2 regions of the Cobetia sp. UCD-24C genome follow, and region 1 is predicted to be linked to the other one. Evidence: predicted binding sites of a transcription regulator. Region 1 holds the regulator's gene; the other holds the start of a gene.
What was found. Region 1 encodes PhoB, which activates phosphate uptake and scavenging genes when phosphate is short. Its sites were predicted from a motif close to TGTCATANNNNTGTCANA; they were not measured.

Region 1 (9,015 bases):
TGCCCCTGTGTCGCCTCTTTCGCCCCGCTCCTGCTTACCGGCAGGCCGCGGGGCGATTGCGTCGTGGGAGCGCGAGCGATGTCAGGCGGCCGACAGCTGCGCCGCACAGGCGGGAGTGCTAGGGTGTGGCTCCGGTCAGCCCGCTGGCTGGCCGGTTCTTTTGAGATGACGAGGACGTCGCATGATTGATGCCGTATCGGCGCTGGTCCGCGGGACCCGCATGGTCTATACCCCCGGGCTGCGCCGCTTCGTATTCGTACCGCTGGCGATCAACCTGGTGCTCTACAGCATCACGCTGTGGGTATTGTTCAACCAGTTCGGTGGCTGGATCGATTACTGGATGCTCAAGGTACCGGCCTGGCTGGACTGGCTCAGCTGGTTGATCTGGCCGGTGCTGGTGGTGAGTCTGTTGCTGGTGGTGTTCTTCACCTTCAGCCTGGTGACCAACCTGATCGCCGCGCCCTTCTACGGCATTCTGGCCGAGAAGGTCGAGCATCGTCTGGATGGCACCCTGATTGACGATGACCGTGGCCTGATCAAGATCGGCGTCGACTCGCTGGGGCGTGAAATGGCCAAGCTGGGCTACTTCATCCCGCGCATGATCGCGCTGTTCATCATCGGCTTCATCCCGGGCCTGAACCTGCTCTCGCCGCTGTTGTGGGGACTGTTCTCGGCCTGGAGCATGTCGATCCAGTACCTCGACTACCCGATGGACAACCATCAGGTCAGCTTCGGTGACATGAAGCAGCGCCTCAAGGCGCGCTGGTGGCCCTCACTGACCTTCGGCGCCGCGGTGTTCGTCATGACGCTGGTGCCGCTGGCCAATCTGCTGTTCATCCCGGGCGCCGTCGCCGGGGCGGTACTGATGTGGCAGAGCCACTACCGTCAGTTGCCGGCGCCGCGTCGTTGAGACAGCCTGTCGCAGAGCTGGCTTGTCGCTGAACTGACTCGTCGCTAAGTTGGCTCGTCGCTGAAATAGCCGCAGCGTCGTCTGATTGACCAAACGAAACGCCCCGCAGTCGCCTCCTTTCGAGGTGGCTGCGGGGCGTTCTGCGTTGGGCTGGCGTCCGGGTCAGATCATCACGGAATCAGCACATCACTGGGCTAGCGCACTGCTGGCCTGGGGAGTGCTTGCCTGACAGGCGCGCTCGTCGGGGAAGTGACAGCGGAAGCGCGCACCCTCGCCGGGATGGCTGTCGATCTCCAGATGGCCCTGATGGCGAATCAGCACATGCTTGACGATGGCAAGCCCGAGGCCGGTGCCTCCCGTGGCGGTGCTGCGGCCCTTGTCGATGCGGTAGAAGCGCTCGGTCAGGCGCGGCAGGTGCACCGGGTCGATGCCATCCCCGTCATCTTCCACCTCGACCAGCAGACCCTGGTCATCCGCCTTCCAGCGCAGGGTGATGTGACAGTCTTCGGGGGTGTAGCGCACCGCATTGAAGACCAGATTCGAGATCGCGCTGCGCAGCTCCTGCTCCTCACCGCGCAGTGACAGGCTGGCATCGGCCTCGATGGAGAAGGTGTGGCGCCCCTGGGACAGGCCTTCGGCGTCGTCGCGGATATGGCCGAGCAGGGCGCTCATGTCGATGCAGCGACCGTTATCGGACAGTTCGTCGGTTTCCAGGCGTGACAGGGTCAGCAGGTCCTCGACCAGATGCTGCATGCGGTCGGTCTGGCTCTGCATCTGGCCCAGTCCACGCTGCCAGCGCGGTGGCAGGTCATCGGCGTAATCGGAGTAGGTCTCTAGATAGCCGGCCAGTACCGTCAGCGGCGTGCGCAGCTCATGGGAGACATTGGCCACGAAGTCGCGGCGCATCTCTTCCAGACGATAGAGGCGGGTGACGTCACGCAGCATGACCAGACGCTCGTTGTCACCGAACAGGGTGATGGAGATCTGCAGCGTCAGGTTGTCAGACAGCGGCGACTGGAGCGTCAGCGGCTCGCGGTAGGCCAGCCGATTGAAGTAGTCGATGAAGACGGGGTCACGCAGATAGTTGGTGATGTGCTGGCCGCGGTCGTGGCTGGCCTTGAGGCCGACCAGCTGCTCGGCAGCGCTGTTCCACCATTCCATGTCACCGTGGTTGTCTAGCATCACCAGGCCGTCGCGCATGGCCTCGGAGGATTCCTGGATACGGTTGAGGATGCTGCGCAGTCGCTCCTGAGCCTGACGCTGGCCCTTCTGGTAGCGGTAGAGACGATCGAGCAGGTCTCCCCAGACGCCATCGCCGGGCGGCGGCTCTTCATGGGGATTGGTGATCAGCCAGGTGTAGAGGCTCTTCAAGTGCTTGAGATGGACGAACAGATACAGCGAAAGGCCCAGCGCCAGGCCCCAGCCCAGATGGCCCAGCAGGCCACCGATCAGGCCGAAGCCACCGGCAAGGTAGCCGAGGCGCCATAGCTCGTTGGTCCAATAGCGCATGAATCCCTCAGGCCTGAGCGCTGAAGCGGTAACCGGTGCCGCGGACGGTCTGGATCAGATGCTGATGGCCTGTGCCCAGCGCCTTGCGCAGGCGACGGATGTGCACGTCCACGGTGCGCTCCTCGACATAGACATTACCGCCCCATACCTGATCGAGCAGCTGGCTGCGCGTGTAGGCACGCTCCTGATGCGTCATGAAGAACTGCAGCAGGCGATATTCGGTCGGGCCGACATCCAGCGAGTTGCCGTGGGCGGTGACGCGGTGGCTGGCCGGGTCGAGCATCAGGCCTTCGACTTCCACCGCCTCCTCGACCCCCTTGGGAGTAGTGCGACGCAGCACGGCCTTGAGACGGGCGACCAGCTCGCGCGGCGAGAAGGGCTTGGTGATGTAGTCGTCGGCGCCGGCTTCCAGGCCTTGAATCTTGTTGTCTTCCTCGCCCTTGGCGGTCAACAGGATGATCGGCAGCTCCGAGGTGGTCTCGTCACGCTTGAGACGCCGCGCGAGCTCCAGGCCACTGGTGCCCGGCATCATCCAGTCCAGCAACAGCAGATCGGGCTTTTCATCGACGACAATGGCGTGGGCGTCCTGGGCATTGTCTGCCTCCAGCACGCGGTAATCCGCCATTTCGAGGGCAACGGCGATCATCTCGCGAATCGAGGATTCATCGTCGACAATCAGTACGGTCTTGGAGCTCATCGCTAGATCCCATGCAGCAGTCGGCGCACGCGCCAGAATGACAAGTCGATGACGATTACAACCCGCTTATATGACAACGAGATGACAACTGCCAGCATGGCAGCTTGCACGCAAGCCTGCCAGCCGCCTTGGAGGCGCGGCAGGCAGGCATGAACCGTGGGCTGGGGAGCAATAGAGGGCAGGGGTCGCTTTAAATTAAATAATACTAATGTTTATGCAGGCGTCAGCTCATCGGCCAGGTCGCCAGGGCGATTCCGGCGAAGATCAGCAGACCCGTCCAATGATTGTTGAGGAAGGCCTGGAAGCAGGGCGCACGCTCACGCTCACGGATCAGACGTTGCTGCCAGACGAAGGTGCCGGCGGCGGCAGCCAGCCCCAGCCAGTAGAAGATGCCCAGCGCCAGCTGCAGGCCGATGCTGATCAACACTACCAGCATGCCCAGCTGCAACAGACCGATCATCAGCTTGTCGGCACGTCCGAACAGCACGGCGGTGGACTTGATGCCCACCTTGAGGTCGTCGTTGCGATCGACCATCGCGTAGGCGGTGTCGTAGGCCACCGTCCACATCAGGTTGGCCGCGAACAGCCACCAGCCGTATGTCGGCACCTCCTCCAGCGTCGCGGCGAAGGCCATCGGAATCGCCCAGCCGAAGGCGGCGCCCAGCACCACCTGGGGCAGATGATGGAAGCGCTTCATGAACGGATAGCTGGCCGCCAGCAGCACGGCGACGATCGACAGCAGCACCGTGGTCAGGTTGGTGAAGCACACCAGCACGAAGGCGGCCGCGACCAGCCCCCCGAACAGCGTCAGCGCCTCGCGCTCCGAAATGCGACCCGAGGTCAGCGGCCGGTCTCGCGTGCGCTCGACATGCTTGTCCCAATGGCGGTCGGCGTAGTCGTTGATCACGCAGCCGGCGGCGCGCATCAGATAGACCCCGGCGATGAAGATCAGCAGGGTCGTGCGCTCGGGAATGCCATCTGCCGCCAGCCACAGTGCCCACAGGGTCGGCCACATCAGCAGCCAGGTGCCGATGGGGCGGTCCAGCCGTGTCAGGGCGAGGTAGTCGGCCAGTCTGGAAGGACGCGAAGCGGCGGAAGTGGATGACGCGGTCATCGGGGCTCCTGGGCGGGTGGTAGTGGGCAAGGGAAGAGAGGGAAACGAGGCCAGTCGGCCACAAGGCTCAGGCCAGCTGCAGTGCGTGCTGGAAGGCCGGCGTGAAGCCCTCCTGCACCAGCACCTTGAAGCGGCCATGCGAGAACATCGAACGGCGCATCCACAGGCTGGTGGTGCGGGCCAGCGGCCTGGGGCTCGAAAGCACCAGCGGGGCGCGGCTGACATCGATGGCGCTGCGGGTCAGATCGGGCTGGCGAAACAGCCAATGGCCCAGCGAGCGCTCGCCCAGCGTCGAGAGGCGATGACCGTGGGCCAGGTCCAGCGCCGCCAGCGAGCGTGCGATCACCCATGGCGTATCGCCATGACAGAGCGCCACTTCGCGTCGCCAGACATGCCGGCGTGGGCCGATGCCCAGCAGGCGTGCCTCATCCAGCCGCGCGGGGCCGGTGTCCTGCAGCAGCAGGCGCACGCGCAGGCCCCGGAAGGGCTGGCCATCGCGTTCATCCTGCTGCTGCATGGCGCTGGCAAGACGCTGGGTCAGCGAGTCCGTCGAGGAGAGCCACGCCCACCAGCCGGCCGGCATGACACCTTGCAGCGTGGCAGCCGGCTGCCAATGACGGCGCACCGCCGCCGAAGCAACGGGTGCGGTGCGCGAGGGCGAAGGCCAGCGAGGCGCAGGCTTGCATAGGGTCTCGGCTGACGGATGAGGCGCCTCACAGGTGGAGGACTGTGGCGTGAGCGCTGCGCGATGAGGCTCGCCTGCTGGGCATCGGACCACGGTGAATTCCCTGTCAGGATGACGAAATGGCGAGTCTAGCATGGCCGGGCGGCAAGGCCTCCCGCTCAGGCATGCCTGCACTGCTGGCGGGCTGGTATGCTGGGCGCATTCATCGGCGTTCATGACGGACGCTGCTGGCGCTCTTTCATCAGCGCTTCCCTCGGATCGATCTCAGGAGATGGTGCCATGCGCGACCCTCGCACCCTTGTCATCATTGGTACCGGCATGGCGGGCATTGGTCTGGCGCGCGCGCTGCGTGCCCGTGACAAGGACAGCCGGCTGATCCTCATCAGCCAGGACAGCGGCCACGATTACGCCAAGCCGATGCTGTCCACCGCCTTCGCCAAGAAGATGTCGGCCACCGACCTGTCGCGTCAGGCGCCGGTGGCGCTGGTGGACGAGCTGAATGCCGAGCTGCGTACCCATCAACGCGTCACTGCCATCGACGGTGATGCCCGCCAGCTATGGCTGGGCGAGGAGTGTCTGGCCTATGACGAGCTGGTGCTGGCACTCGGTGCCGCGCCGCGTCGTCCCTTCCCCGTCGCCGCGGAAGTGGCCTCACGCGTGCAGAGCATCAATGACCTCGACGACTATGCGGCCTTTTGCGCGACGCTGACGAAGGCCCGCGAGCGCGGGGAAGACGGACACGTGGTGATTGTCGGTGCCGGACTGGTCGGCTGTGAATACGCCAATGATCTGACGGCCGCCGGCCACCGCGTCACCTTGGTCGCGCCGGAAGAAACTCCGCTGGATGGGCTGCTGCCGCAAGCGCTGGGGCAGCGTCTGGGCGCGGCGCTGGATGGACTCGGTGTGACGCGTCGCCAGGGCGAGATGGTCGAGACCATCGCCGCCAGCTCGGGCGAGGAGGCCGAACGTCAGGCCGCGCCGGTCGAGGTGCGCCTGCAGAGCGGTCGTCGCCTGACGGGCTCCGTGGTTCTGCTGGCCACCGGGCTGGCGCCACGCATTCGTCTGGCGCAGGCCGCGGGCCTGAGCGCCGGTGGCGACGGCATCCGTGTCGACCGCCACCTGGCCACTTCCCAGCCGCATATCTGGGCGCTGGGCGATTGCGCCAGTGTCGAGGGCGTCAATGCCATGTATGTCCAGCCGCTGCAGATGGCCGCGCGCACCCTGGCGGCCAACCTGTGTGGCGAGCCGAGCGTGCTCGACTGGAAGGCGTGGCCGGTGCTGGTCAAGACACCGGTCTTGCCGGTGGTGGCCTATCCGCCGCGTTCGGCCGTGGCGCGCTGGGAAATCACCGGTGAAGGCGATGACCTCGAAGCGCGTGCACTGGATATGAACGAACGCTTGATTGGATATGCGTTGACAGGCGCCGCCGTTCGCAGGAAAGTCGAGCTAGCGCGGCAGGCGCCGCCGTTGCTAGGCTAGGCGATGCCATGATCGATGGTCGTAAATCCCTTGCTGCCAGCGCGGTCAGGCACGATAGTGAATGCTCCGTCAGACATGCTGCTCAGCGGGCGGAGTCTGACAGATTGCTGCCATCGACAGGTTTGATACGGCAAAGCTTGCCGGGAGCGGATTGCGTCGCCGCCATACGCCACCGCTAGCAAGTGCAAGAACAACAATGGAAACGGCGGCTTGGCCGCCCGTGCAGAATGCCAAACCAGGAGGGCTTTTCATGCGCAAGCCAGAACTCGCTGCGGCCATCGCCGAGCGTGCGGATCTATCCAAGGACAAGGCCAGTCAGGTACTGAACGTGATTCTCGACGAGATCACTCATACCGTGGCCAAAGGCAATGACGTCTCACTGATCGGTTTCGGGTCATTCACCGTGCGCCAGCGTGCGGCGCGTACCGGCAAGAACCCTCAGACAGGCAAGCCGCTGACCATCCCGGCCAGCAAGACCGTTGCCTTCAAACCCGGCAAGTCGTTGAAGGATGCAGTGACCAAGTAACCTCGGCTCGTGCTTCAGCGCAGACCCGGGGTGGCTGTCGCCATGGCTTTCAATCGTCGTCATCAAAAGCCCTGTCGGCTGTCATGCTGATGCCATCGGTTCCGCCCTGCGGGGCCGGTGGCATTTTCATATGGCCTGCGTGACCGACGCTTCGCGATTCAAGGAATGACACCATGAAGCTCAAGATATTGCTGTGGGTGCTGGGTCTGCTGCTCAAGCGGGCCTTCAAGCGTGACCCCGAATTTCGTGCCGAGCTGGAAAAGCGTCCACTGGACTGGGGTGTCGCGACCGAAGACATGAGCATCGCGCGTCACTACCGCATGTCCCACGCGGGCGTCACCACCGGCAGTGGCCTGCCGGTGGATACCGAGCTAGAGCTGCGCTTCGCCGATAGCGACAGTGCGGTGGCCTTTCTGCTCAAGCCCTCGCCGCGTGCCTTCCTGCAAGGCCTGATGGACCAGCGCGTGCGGCTGGTCGGCGATTCGGCCCAGCTCAACCGCTTGCAGTCATTGCTCAAGCGCATTCGCTGAATGACCCTGTGCCGTGCCTGCATGAACGAAAGACGCCCCGCTGAGAGAATCAGCGGGGCGTTCTGTTTTGTCACTAGCTGTTGCCACGAGCAGTTGTCGCGAGCCTTTCTTGCGAGCCTTTACTTGCGAGGGGCTGTTCGAGAAGACCCTCTCAACGCCCTCGAGGCGTCACAGCAACTGCTTGAGGCCCGGGATGCCTTCGAGCACCTGGTCGACCACGCCATCGCCGGCTTCTTCGCGCGCATAGCTCAGCGTCTCATCGGCCACGCCGCGCGCCTGGTCCATGTTCAGGTCCAGCCCCATCAGCTTCTGGCCCAGTTCCAGCGCACCGCCACCGCTGCCGCCGGTGAAGGCGCTGACGGCGCCCATCAGGCCGCCCATGAGGCCACCGCCACCGGACTCGGCGGCTTCCTCGCCTGCGCTGCCGATCAGGCCTTCCGCCCCCGGGATGGCGCCCAGCAGTGAGGCGGCCGGGCCATCCGGCCCCTGCTCACGCACGAACTTGAGAACCATGCCGACCGCCTGCTCGGCGATTTCCGGTGACAGCCCGAGGGAGCCAGTGACGCGTTCGATAAGAGGATGCATCGGTATTCTCCATGAAAGCCAATGAGGTCAGGAGTCTTCAGAGTGGCACGTCGCGGCGATTCGACATTCGACGCGCCTGCCAACGCTTGCATGCGCCATGGCTCTCGGACACGGCAGAACGGGGTGTTATGCTAGCGATATAAATCTAAAGTCTAATGCGCTGCCCGGCGCCCTGGTCACGGAACACTTCATGACACGCTCTCTCCTGGACTCCCTCATGCACTCCCTGCGTCGTCTGTGGACGCTGGATGCCTTCAGCTATTCGCTACGCATGTTGATCGCGCTGGGTGGCGTGATGGCGGTGGGGTTCTGGCTCGACGAGATGGCGGTGGTGATTCCGCTGTTTCTGGGCGTGATCGCCTCGGGGCTGGCGGAAACCGATGATCACTGGCGCGGCCGACTGCGCGCGCTGGGCATGACGCTGGCCTGCTTCAGCATCGCCGCCGTCTCGGTGGAGCTGTTGTTCGGCATGCCGCTGCCCTTCGTGATCGGGCTGGCGCTGGCCACCTTCGCGATGCCGATGCTGGGCGCCATCGATGCCCGCTACGGCGCCATCGCGCGCGCCTCGTTGATTCTGGCCGTCTACACCATGATCAGCCTCGAGCAGCAGCATGGAGATGGTCAGATCGCGGTGCTGGAGCGCAGCCTGCCCGAGTGGCTGCGGGAGCCGGGGCTGGGCATCAATCTGGTTCAGCCGTTGCTGCTGGTGGTCGGGGCGACCTGGTATGGCCTGCTCTCGGTCGTGTGGTGTGCGCTGTTCTCGCGCCAGCCGCTCAAGCACAGCATGGCGACGCTCTACCGTGAGCTGGGGCGCTACCTGATTCTCAAGGCGCAGCTGTTCGAGCCGCTGCGCAATGTCGACCAGTCCGCCCGGCGTCTGGCGCTGGCCGAGCAGAACGGCCGCGTGGTGGTGGCGCTCAACCAGACCAAGGAGATGGTCTTCCGGCGCCTCGCCGGACGACGCGATACCACCAAGCTCG
Region 2 (9,015 bases), on a different contig from region 1:
CCGAGACGCAAGGCGGCCCCTGGCGTCTGGATCTGGAGGCCCTGGAAGCGGCCATCACGCCCGAGACCGAGCTGCTGCTATGGTGCCACCCGCACAATCCTACCGGCCGCGTCTGGCGCGAGGAAGAGCTCGAGGCGCTGGCGGAGCTGGTCGAGCGTCACGATCTGCTGGTGGTCTCCGATGAGCTGCATGCTGATCTGGTGGTGGACCCGGCGGCCCGCCATATTCCGCTGGCCAGCCTGAGCGAGCGACTGGCGGCGCGCTGCGTGACCCTGTGGGCGCCCTCCAAGACCTTCAACACTGCCGGGCTTACGTTTGCCTGCGCGGTAATCACCGATCCCAAGCTGCGTGCACGCTTCACCGGCGCCGCCAATGGCTTGATGCCCGATACCAATGTGCTGGGCATGGCCGCGACCGAAGCGGCGTGGCGCGAGGGTGAGCCGTGGCGTCAGGAGTTGCTGAGCGTGTTGCGTGACAACCTCGATCTGCTGGAAAGCCATGTGGCACGTTGGGACGGCGTCAGCATGTCGCGCCCGCAGGCCACCTATCTGGCCTGGCTGGATATGCGCAAGGCAGGGCTCGGGGAGTCTCCGCAGCAGACCCTGCTCGAGGAGTGCGATGTCGCGCTGTCGGATGGCGCAGACTTTGGCTGGCCGGGCTTCGTGCGCTTGAACTACGGCACCACGCGCGTGCAGCTGAAGAAGGCGCTGCAGCAGATGGATGAGCGCCTGCAGAAAGGCTGAGGTTGGCGAAGGGAACGAGGGGGCGAGCGAAGCGGCCGAGAAGGGGGGTCGACAGTACCGGAGTTGATCTGGGTCAGTCTGCGGCGTTTCGTTGGCAGCTATCGCTCATCGCAAACTTGAATTGAGAATCATTATCGTTAACTCTGAGGTCAGGCCGCTCATCGGGAGGGGCTTGTCATCAGGAGATGCGACGATGAGACATGAGGTGGCAGAGACGCCGCGACAGGGGCGGCCAGCAAGCAGGAATGCAGGCGTGACGGCCTGTCGTGAATGGTGTTGTCAGGGCGGGAGCCTGCGCCTGGCGCGTTCGTCGCCGCCATCTTCCCGCTGCCGTGCTCCCGCGGCGTCATCTGCCACCCCGTCTGCGCCAGACGCCGTGAAGTCTGCGGGCCAGGAACTAGAGGTGGACTTTCCGCCCAGCGTGCGCGAATCGCGTGCTCGCCCCTCGCTTCTCAAGGGCTGGAGCCGTCGTTAGCCCTTGAGTCGGTGCGACGGCTGGCCCTCAATGACAAGGCCCCGCTTCCTTTACCGGGGGCGGGGCCTTGTCGTCTGTGTGGCGTGTTCAGCTCATCAGTGCGGTCAGCAGCAAGATCAGCGCATCAGCACGATCAGTACATCAGAGCGAACAGTTGACGGCGGAAGCGCACGGTCAGCTCATGGGTCGCACCGAGGGCGTCGAAGACACGCAGCAGCGTCTTGCGTGCCAGATCATCGCCGTACTGGCGATCGGTCTTCACCAGGCTGATCAGGGCATCCAGCGCCAGCTCGTAATGGCCATCCGCCAGATCACGCATGGCGCGCTGGTAGCGGGCTTCGCTGTCGTCCCGCTCGATCATCGCCTGCACCTCTTCGGGCGACGGTGCCTCGGCGATGAAGTCGATGCGCGCACGTACACCACGCGCCTGGGCGCCGTCACGGTCTTCCGGCTTGAGGGAGTCCAGCAGCTGACGGGCCTCTTCACCATTACCTTCGGCGACCAGCACCGAGGCGAGGTGGATGCGGTATTCCGGTGTCTCGGGGGATTCCTGTGCCAGTTGCTGATACAGCGCCTTGGCGGTGACGAGGTCGCCGCTTTCCAGTGCAGTGGCCGCCTGCTCCGCGAGGCTGGGGCCTGCCCCTGCCGCCGGCTGGACCTTGTGCTGCTCGAGGAACTGGCGAATCTCGGCTTCCGGACGTGCGCCGGTGAAGTTGCCTGCCAGACCGCCCTGGATGACCAGCTTGACGTCCGGCACCGAGCGCACGCCCAGCTGAGCGGCGATGTCCTGCTGCTCCTCGGCGTTCAGCTTGGCCAAGATGAAGCCGCCCGCATATTCACGTGCCAGCTTCTCGAGGATCGGCGTCAGGACGAGGCAATGCTCGCTCTGCGGCGACCAGCAATCCAGCAGTACCGGCACTTGCTGTGAGGCTTCCAGCACCTGCTGAAGATTGCTCATGTCCACATCGATGATGTAGGTGTTGGCGTCTTCTGCCTGGCGCGGTGCACTGGCGGCACCGCCGCCGACCACCCCTTGTGGCTGGGCGGCGGTGGTGTCATTGCCGGTCAGTGGCTGGCCGGTATTGGGATCGATGATCATGGTGCATGCCCCGAAATTCTGTCTGCGATTCAAGGCTCGCGCGCGAGCCGGTTGGCCTGATGATGCGGCCCGTCGCAGAGGAGTTCAAGGCGCTGCCGGACACTTCCTCGCGCGAGCGTCCCGGGCGCGTCGGTTCACGGCAGCAGGGTGTCGCCGGCCAGGCTGGCGATGCAGGCGGCTTCGCTCTCGCTGAGCGGCATCACGGACAGGCGTGCGCGGCGCACCAGGTGGCTGTCCGCCAGCTCGGGCCGGGCCTTCAGGCGCGCGATGGGCAGGGCGACGGCCAGTCCGACCACCGCAGGCAACTTGCAGCTGGAGTGCTGGATGAGCACGACATCACCGAGCTGCATCTCGCGCAGGAAGTTGCGCGCCTGATAGTTGCGCACGCCATCCCAGAGCGCCGGTGATTCGCGGCGCAGGTCATCCAGCGAGAAGGCATCGGGTTCGGTCTTGACCAGCCAGTGGCGCATGCAGGCACTCCCTTGGGACTGACGTGATGAGTGTGAAGGGCCGGGTGTGAAGAGGCCCGGTGTGGATAGGAGTAGCCAGGCCCGTGAACCGGCTTCCTCGCCATCATCGCACAGGAATTTCACGCATACGAAAAAGGCCTGATGCATGGCATCAGGCCTTTCGAATTCTTGGTAGCGGGGACCGGATTTGAACCGATGACCTTCGGGTTATGAGCCCGACGAGCTACCAGACTGCTCCACCCCGCAACACTGGGTACTGCCTTTGCTCCAACTCTGACGCATCAGAGGTTGGTAGCGGGAACCGGATTTGAACCGATGACCTTCGGGTTATGAGCCCGACGAGCTACCAGACTGCTCCATCCCGCAACATCACGTTGGTGTCTGACCGGCAATTGCCTGATAGGCAACGACTTGTCAGTGGTAGCGGGGACCGGATTTGAACCGATGACCTTCGGGTTATGAGCCCGACGAGCTACCAGACTGCTCCACCCCGCATCAACGTGGGGCGTAGTATAAGGATATACAGTGCTGCGTCAACCGTTATCCCGTAATTGACGCAAACTTCTCGTGTCCGGTGAGTCGTCACCAACCCGTCTGCGCCTCTTGAGCGATTATCGGCATCTTGTGTGAGAGATCTGCTACATACATTCCCGCTGCATCCTGTCCATACTGAGGGTGACGCGCCTCGCGCAGGCGGATGGCAGGCGTCACAGAGTGCACGATTGTCATCAGGCTGTTAGAGACGCGGGTCATTGTTGTCGTTGCAGGCATTCTCGTTTTCTCAGGGCGGGGGTGTCCGCAGATTCGCCAAGCTGTGCCCAAGCCAAGGACACAGGACGTTCCAGGATTAGGGAGACACAATAAGATGACACAAACAGCACCCGTCGCATGGGTTACCGGTGGTACCGGTGGCATTGGTTCCGCTATCTGCCGCGAGCTGGCGAACCAGGGGTATCAGGTAATTGCGGGTTACAGGAACAAGGAAAAGGCAGAGGGGTGGCTGTCGGAACAGCGCGCTGCCGGGTTCGAGAACATCGCACTGTCCGGCATCGAGCTGGACAACTTCGAAGCCTGTCAGGCAGGCGTCAACGAAATCCGCGAGCGCTTCGGTCCGATCGCGGTTCTGGTCAACTGCGCCGGCATCACGCGTGATACCTCCATGCGCAAGATGAGCTATGAGCAGTGGCGCGAAGTCATCAACTGCAACCTCGACAGCGTCTTCAACACCTGCCGTGCCGTCATCAATGACATGCTGGAGCACAAGTACGGCCGCATCGTGAACATCTCCTCCATCAATGGCCGCAAGGGCCAGTTCGGCCAGGTCAACTACTCGGCCGCCAAGGCGGGCATGCATGGTCTGACCATGGCGCTGGCGCAGGAAACCGCGACCAAGGGCATTACCGTCAACACCCTGTCGCCGGGCTACATCGCCACCGACATGATCATGAAGATCCCCGAAGAGATCCGTGAATCGATCCGCGAGACCATCCCTGTCAAGCGTTATGGTCAGCCGGACGAGATCGCACGTGCGGTCGCCTTCCTGGCCGACGAGAAATCCGGCTTCATCACCGGTGCCAACCTGGATATCAATGGCGGCCAGTTCATGGGCTGATGCCCTGCGCTAGCGCGAGCCAGTGCAGGGTTGGCACCCGGCCCCGCCTGGCAAGAGAATGAAAAAGCCCCCGTCTCTCTCGAGGCGGGGGCTTTTCGTTGCCATGGCTTCAGTCTTGCGTGCGCGTCGTCACCAGCTCAAGAGCACTGGCTCAGTGATTGAACAGCGCATCGAAGCGCGGCAGTTCGGTCTGCCAGGCGTCCCAGTCCAGCGGACCGTTGGCGAGCAGCGCATCCAGCACCTCATCCAGCTCTTCTTCACGCTCCATGCGCTCACCCAGCTGCTGGTTGATGCGCGCGACCTGCACGGTCAGGCGGCGTGATTCATCTTCGCTGCCCAGCGGGGCCTCGAACAGAATGGCCAGGTGGACACGCAGCTCGGCCAGGCGCTCATTGGCGGCGCTGCAGTTGCTCGGCAGGGCCTGGCGCATCTGGTTGCGCGCCGCATTGGCCTGACGGCTGTTGTCGTCGAAGGCCGAGGTGTTCGGCAGCTCGACATCCTGCACGTCGCCGTTGCGAGCGCTGGCATCCGCCACGGCGTGCTGTTCGAGCAGATCACGCCATTGCTGCCATTCCTCGCGCAGTTGCAGGGCGTGCAGTTCATCCAGACGCTGCTCACGACGCTTGAGAATGCCGGTCCAGCGACGACGCATGCCGTCACCCCGCTTGCCGCGCGGCAGCGGGCCGAGGGTGTCGGCTTCCTTCAGGGCGTCATCGAGCAGGGCGGCGTCTTCCAGCGTCTCCGGCTCCCAGCTGTCGAGGCGCTCGATCAGCGCCTGCCACTGATCCAGACGTGCCTGCTCGCGGCTGTCGCGGTCTTCGCGGTCCTGGTCGCGCGCGGCGAAGATGCGGTCGCACGCCGCGCGGAAGGCGGCCCACAGGCGTTGCTCTTCGCCCTTGGGCGCGCGGCCCATCTCGCGCCAGCGACTCTGCAGTGCCTTGGCCTGTTCGGCGCGGGCACGTGCCGGTGAGTCCTCATTGGCCAGCGCCTCGACGGCATCGACCAGTGCCTGCTTGGCGGCGGCGATCTGGCCCGCGCGGCTGTCGATCAGCCCCTGCAGTGCCGTCAGTGCCTCACCGAATCGATGCGACAGCTGGCGACCGGGGCCCGCGGGCACCGGCGTGTGGCGACGCCATTCCTCACGGGCGCGATCACGGATCTGGCGCAGGGAGTCGGGGTCGGCATCATCCATGGCGTGGCCGTTGAGCGATTCGAGCTGCTCGCAGAGCGCTTCGCGCATGGCCAGATTGTGTTCACGCAGCTGCTTGCGCGATTCGCGGTAATCCCGCAGGCGCAGCTTGATGGCGTCAGAGGCGGTGCGGAAGGCCTGGCTGGCATCGCGGCTGGCGGCCGCATCACCCAGCTCGCGCCATTGTTGAATCAGCTGCTGATGCTGGCGGTCGCGCTGCTCATCGCTGATGTCATCACGCTCGCTCAGGGTGGTGATGGCCTCGAGCAGCTGCTCGCGCTTGGGCGCCGCGACGAAGTTCTGCCAGTCACGGAGTTCCGCGACACGCGCGCCCAGCTGGCGCAGGCGTGTCTGGCGGGCATTGTCGAGCTGGCCTTCGGTGCGATCGCGCAGTGAACGATGCAGACGGCTGGCCGGCTTGAGCTTGCCGGCATCGAGATCCGCTTCCAGGCGTGCCAGTTCGGCATCCAGTGCGTCCAGATCCAGGCTCGCCTTGCGCGCAGCGCCGTCGCTCTCGCGGGAGGCGTCGGCTGACTCGGCGTCTTGTGCAGGGCTGCCATCGAGCGCGTCCTGCTCCTGCGCTGCCTCTTCCGGCTCTTCCGGCTGCGCCGCGCTGATCGCCTGACGCACCGCATTCAGGCTGGCAGTCTGCGGCAGACCCGCAGGCCAGGCCACTTCGCTTTCCAGACGACGCAGCTGGTCGATGTCATTGTCGACCAGCGCGGCATCCAGCTCGCCCTGGCACAGCTGATGGCGATGCCAGGCATCGAGGGCATCCTGAAGCTGCTGTTGCAGGCGCTGCTGACGTTCGAGCAGTTCGGCCGGGGCCGAGAACTGGTCGGTCAACTCGCTCCAGCGTTCTCCCTGCAGACGGCGCTGGGCCTGCAGGCTGGCGAAGTCGTGGTCATTGACGCAGTCGCGGCTGTAGAGGTCTTCCCGCGCCTGATCCACGGCGCTGAGGATCTCTTCCAGGTGCGTATTGAGGTTGGCGCTCAGGCGCTCATGGGCGCGAATGGCTTCCTCGCGGGCCTCATGGTCGCTGATGACCTTGTGCGCCTGCTGGCGCGCCTCTTCGAAGCGCTGTTGAATCTCGTAGTCCGCGGCCGGCAGACGCTCCCACTCGCGCAGCAGCGAGCGGTAACGCGAGGGCACGCTGTCTTCCCACGCCTGACGCGGCAGCTTCTCCATCTGGCGCAGCAGGTTGTCGCGGCTGGCGGCCAGCGCGTCGGCCTGCTGAGCATCGGCGCGGCGCTGGGCGAGAGTGTCGCGCGCCTGACGCTGCACGTGGCGGTCCCGCTTGGCATCGCGCACCAGACGCTCGAGGCCGGCCTGGCTGGTGATGCGGGCGGCGGCAGCATGGCGCACGGCGGCGATGGTGTTGTGGCAGGCCTGGTGGATCAGCGCCTCTTCATCTTCCAGACGACTCAGTGCGGTCAGACGCAGTTGCTGGTTGTCGCCGCGGGACGCCACGGCGGACAGCAGTTCGCTATCGTCCAGGCGCTCGACCAGCTGTTCACGGCTCAACAGTGAGGGCGCATCCTGGCCGCCGCTCAACAGTTCGATCAGGCGCTCGCGTACCAGGCCATCGGCGCGGTCGAGCAGCGGCAGCAGGCGCTCGGGAGATTGCATGCGCGTCAGGGCGGCATGGCGCACTTCCAGGGCGTCATCTTCGAGAATCAGGGTCTCCAGGATCTTGCGCTGGTCTGGAATCTCCGGATCAAGCTGGTCAGTGGCAGCGGAGCGAATGGCAGGGTTGGCGTGTTGCCAGCGAGGAGTGAACAGGCGGCCAGTGAGGCGGGAGAGCAGTCCGGTCATGAGAGAGCGGTTATCCAGGCAAAAAATAGAGGGGCGCAACAATTGGCCGCACACTCGGCGGGTGCAATCGGGTGGGCACGACGGAGTGGGCGGAGTGACGGCGCATGAATTTCGTCACCCCGCTATCTTACCAGTCACAGCCCCCCGTTGTGTGGTATCGCATGTCGATCGATGTGCCTTATTGCACGCGCGCGGCGGCGTGCAGGGCGACCGGCGGCGGGTGGCAGGTCGGCAAGGGAGCCACGTCGTAGGCTCGCGACACCTGACAGTGCCTGCTGCTGGCCGTATCATCAGTTGCAGCACTGTGTTCGCTCACATAGTTTTGTACGTTACCGCTATGCCATTCAGTGTCTGTCATTCATGCTCGGCGCCTATCAAGCAGTCGCTGTGCCGTGTGCGACGGCGAGCTATGTTATTCAGGTGGCCTTTCCATTCGAGGGTCGCCTTGAGGATGCCGTGAACAGCACGTGCATCATCAAGAGTGTCGGAGGGCTTCGACACTCCTTACGCAACCGGAGTCAGGTCATGAGTCTCAGTACGGACAGGGCCCCTCAGGCCTTCACCTTCAAGGGCGGCATGCTGCCGATGACGGTCATGGAGCTGGTCAGCGGTGATCCGGAGCAGATCCGTGCTCAGCTGGCCAGCAAGCTCAGCCAGTCGCCGGCCTTCTTTCAACATACGCCGGTGGTGCTGAGCGTCGAGAAGCTCGACGAGCCGCATCTGGCGCTGGAGCGCATCTGTGCCGTCTGCCGAGGGCACAAGCTGCTGCCGGTCGCGGTGCGTGGCGGTGGAGACCCGGTGCGTCAGTCCGCCTGGGCGTTGGGGCTGGGGTGGTTCCCGCCGCAGGAGAATCGCGGGCGCTCCCTCGAGTCCGTGCCGCCGGTGGCCGCTGAACCGGTCGCCGAGCCTGCCGAGATGGTCGCGGACAGCGCGGCTGAAAAAGCGGAGCCAGCCCACGCCAGCAAGGTGTATCGCGGCACGGTGCGCTCGGGCCAGCAGGTCAGCGCACCGGAGGGCGATCTGGTCATCATCGGCGCGGTGAATGCCGGCGCCGAGATCCTGGCCGCCGGCAGTGTGCACATCTATGGCGCTCTGCGTGGCCGCGCGCTGGCGGGTATCCATGGCGATCGCAACGCCAGCATCTATTGCAAGGAACTGCACGCCGAGCTGCTCTCGGTGGCCGGAACCTACAAGCGACTCGATGACATCGACAATCGCCTGCTGGGTGCCAATGTCGAAGTCGTGCTTGAACACGACCAACTCTGTATCGCACGACTCGGCTGACCCCAGCACTGTGTTCTGAACGATATCCAATATTTACAGGTGATCCTCGCTCGGCGAGGGACTCTCAGCAAGGAAGATACCTTTGGCCAAGATTATCGTAGTGACGTCAGGCAAGGGCGGAGTCGGCAAGACGACCAGCGCCGCCGCCATTGCCACCGGACTGGCTTTGCGCGGCAACAAGACCGTAGTGATCGATTTCGATGTGGGCCTGCGTAACCTGGACCTGATCATGGGCTGCGAGCGCCGTGTGGTCTATGACCTGGTCAACGTCATCCAGGGCGAAGCCAATCTCAAGCAGGCCCTGATCCGCGACAAGCGCATCGACAAC

Region 2: the regulator PhoB is predicted to act here: its motif matches at 3,511-3,528, upstream of phbB (acetoacetyl-CoA reductase).

What each region holds. Positions count from the first base shown of each region.
Region 1 is NZ_LJTD01000006.1:78,648-87,662, reverse strand. It holds gene cysZ (sulfate transporter CysZ) at 182-910, shown strand; gene phoR (phosphate regulon sensor histidine kinase PhoR) at 1,097-2,419, opposite strand; gene phoB (phosphate regulon transcriptional regulator PhoB) at 2,427-3,116, opposite strand; gene ubiA (4-hydroxybenzoate octaprenyltransferase) at 3,340-4,230, opposite strand; gene AOG28_RS10130 (chorismate--pyruvate lyase family protein) at 4,298-4,855, opposite strand; gene AOG28_RS10125 (NAD(P)/FAD-dependent oxidoreductase) at 5,195-6,394, shown strand; gene AOG28_RS10120 (HU family DNA-binding protein) at 6,645-6,920, shown strand; gene AOG28_RS10115 (hypothetical protein) at 7,094-7,450, shown strand; gene AOG28_RS10110 (DUF2780 domain-containing protein) at 7,619-8,035, opposite strand; gene yccS (YccS family putative transporter) at 8,226-9,015, shown strand, end outside.
Region 2 is NZ_LJTD01000017.1:24,613-33,627, reverse strand. It holds gene AOG28_RS16895 (MalY/PatB family protein) at 1-743, shown strand, start outside; gene AOG28_RS16890 (tetratricopeptide repeat protein) at 1,352-2,317, opposite strand; gene AOG28_RS16885 (EVE domain-containing protein) at 2,452-2,787, opposite strand; tRNA gene AOG28_RS16880 (tRNA-Met) at 2,957-3,033, opposite strand; tRNA gene AOG28_RS16875 (tRNA-Met) at 3,077-3,153, opposite strand; tRNA gene AOG28_RS16870 (tRNA-Met) at 3,206-3,282, opposite strand; gene phbB (acetoacetyl-CoA reductase) at 3,653-4,399, shown strand; gene AOG28_RS16860 (DUF349 domain-containing protein) at 4,551-7,403, opposite strand; gene minC (septum site-determining protein MinC) at 7,929-8,687, shown strand; gene minD (septum site-determining protein MinD) at 8,770-9,015, shown strand, end outside.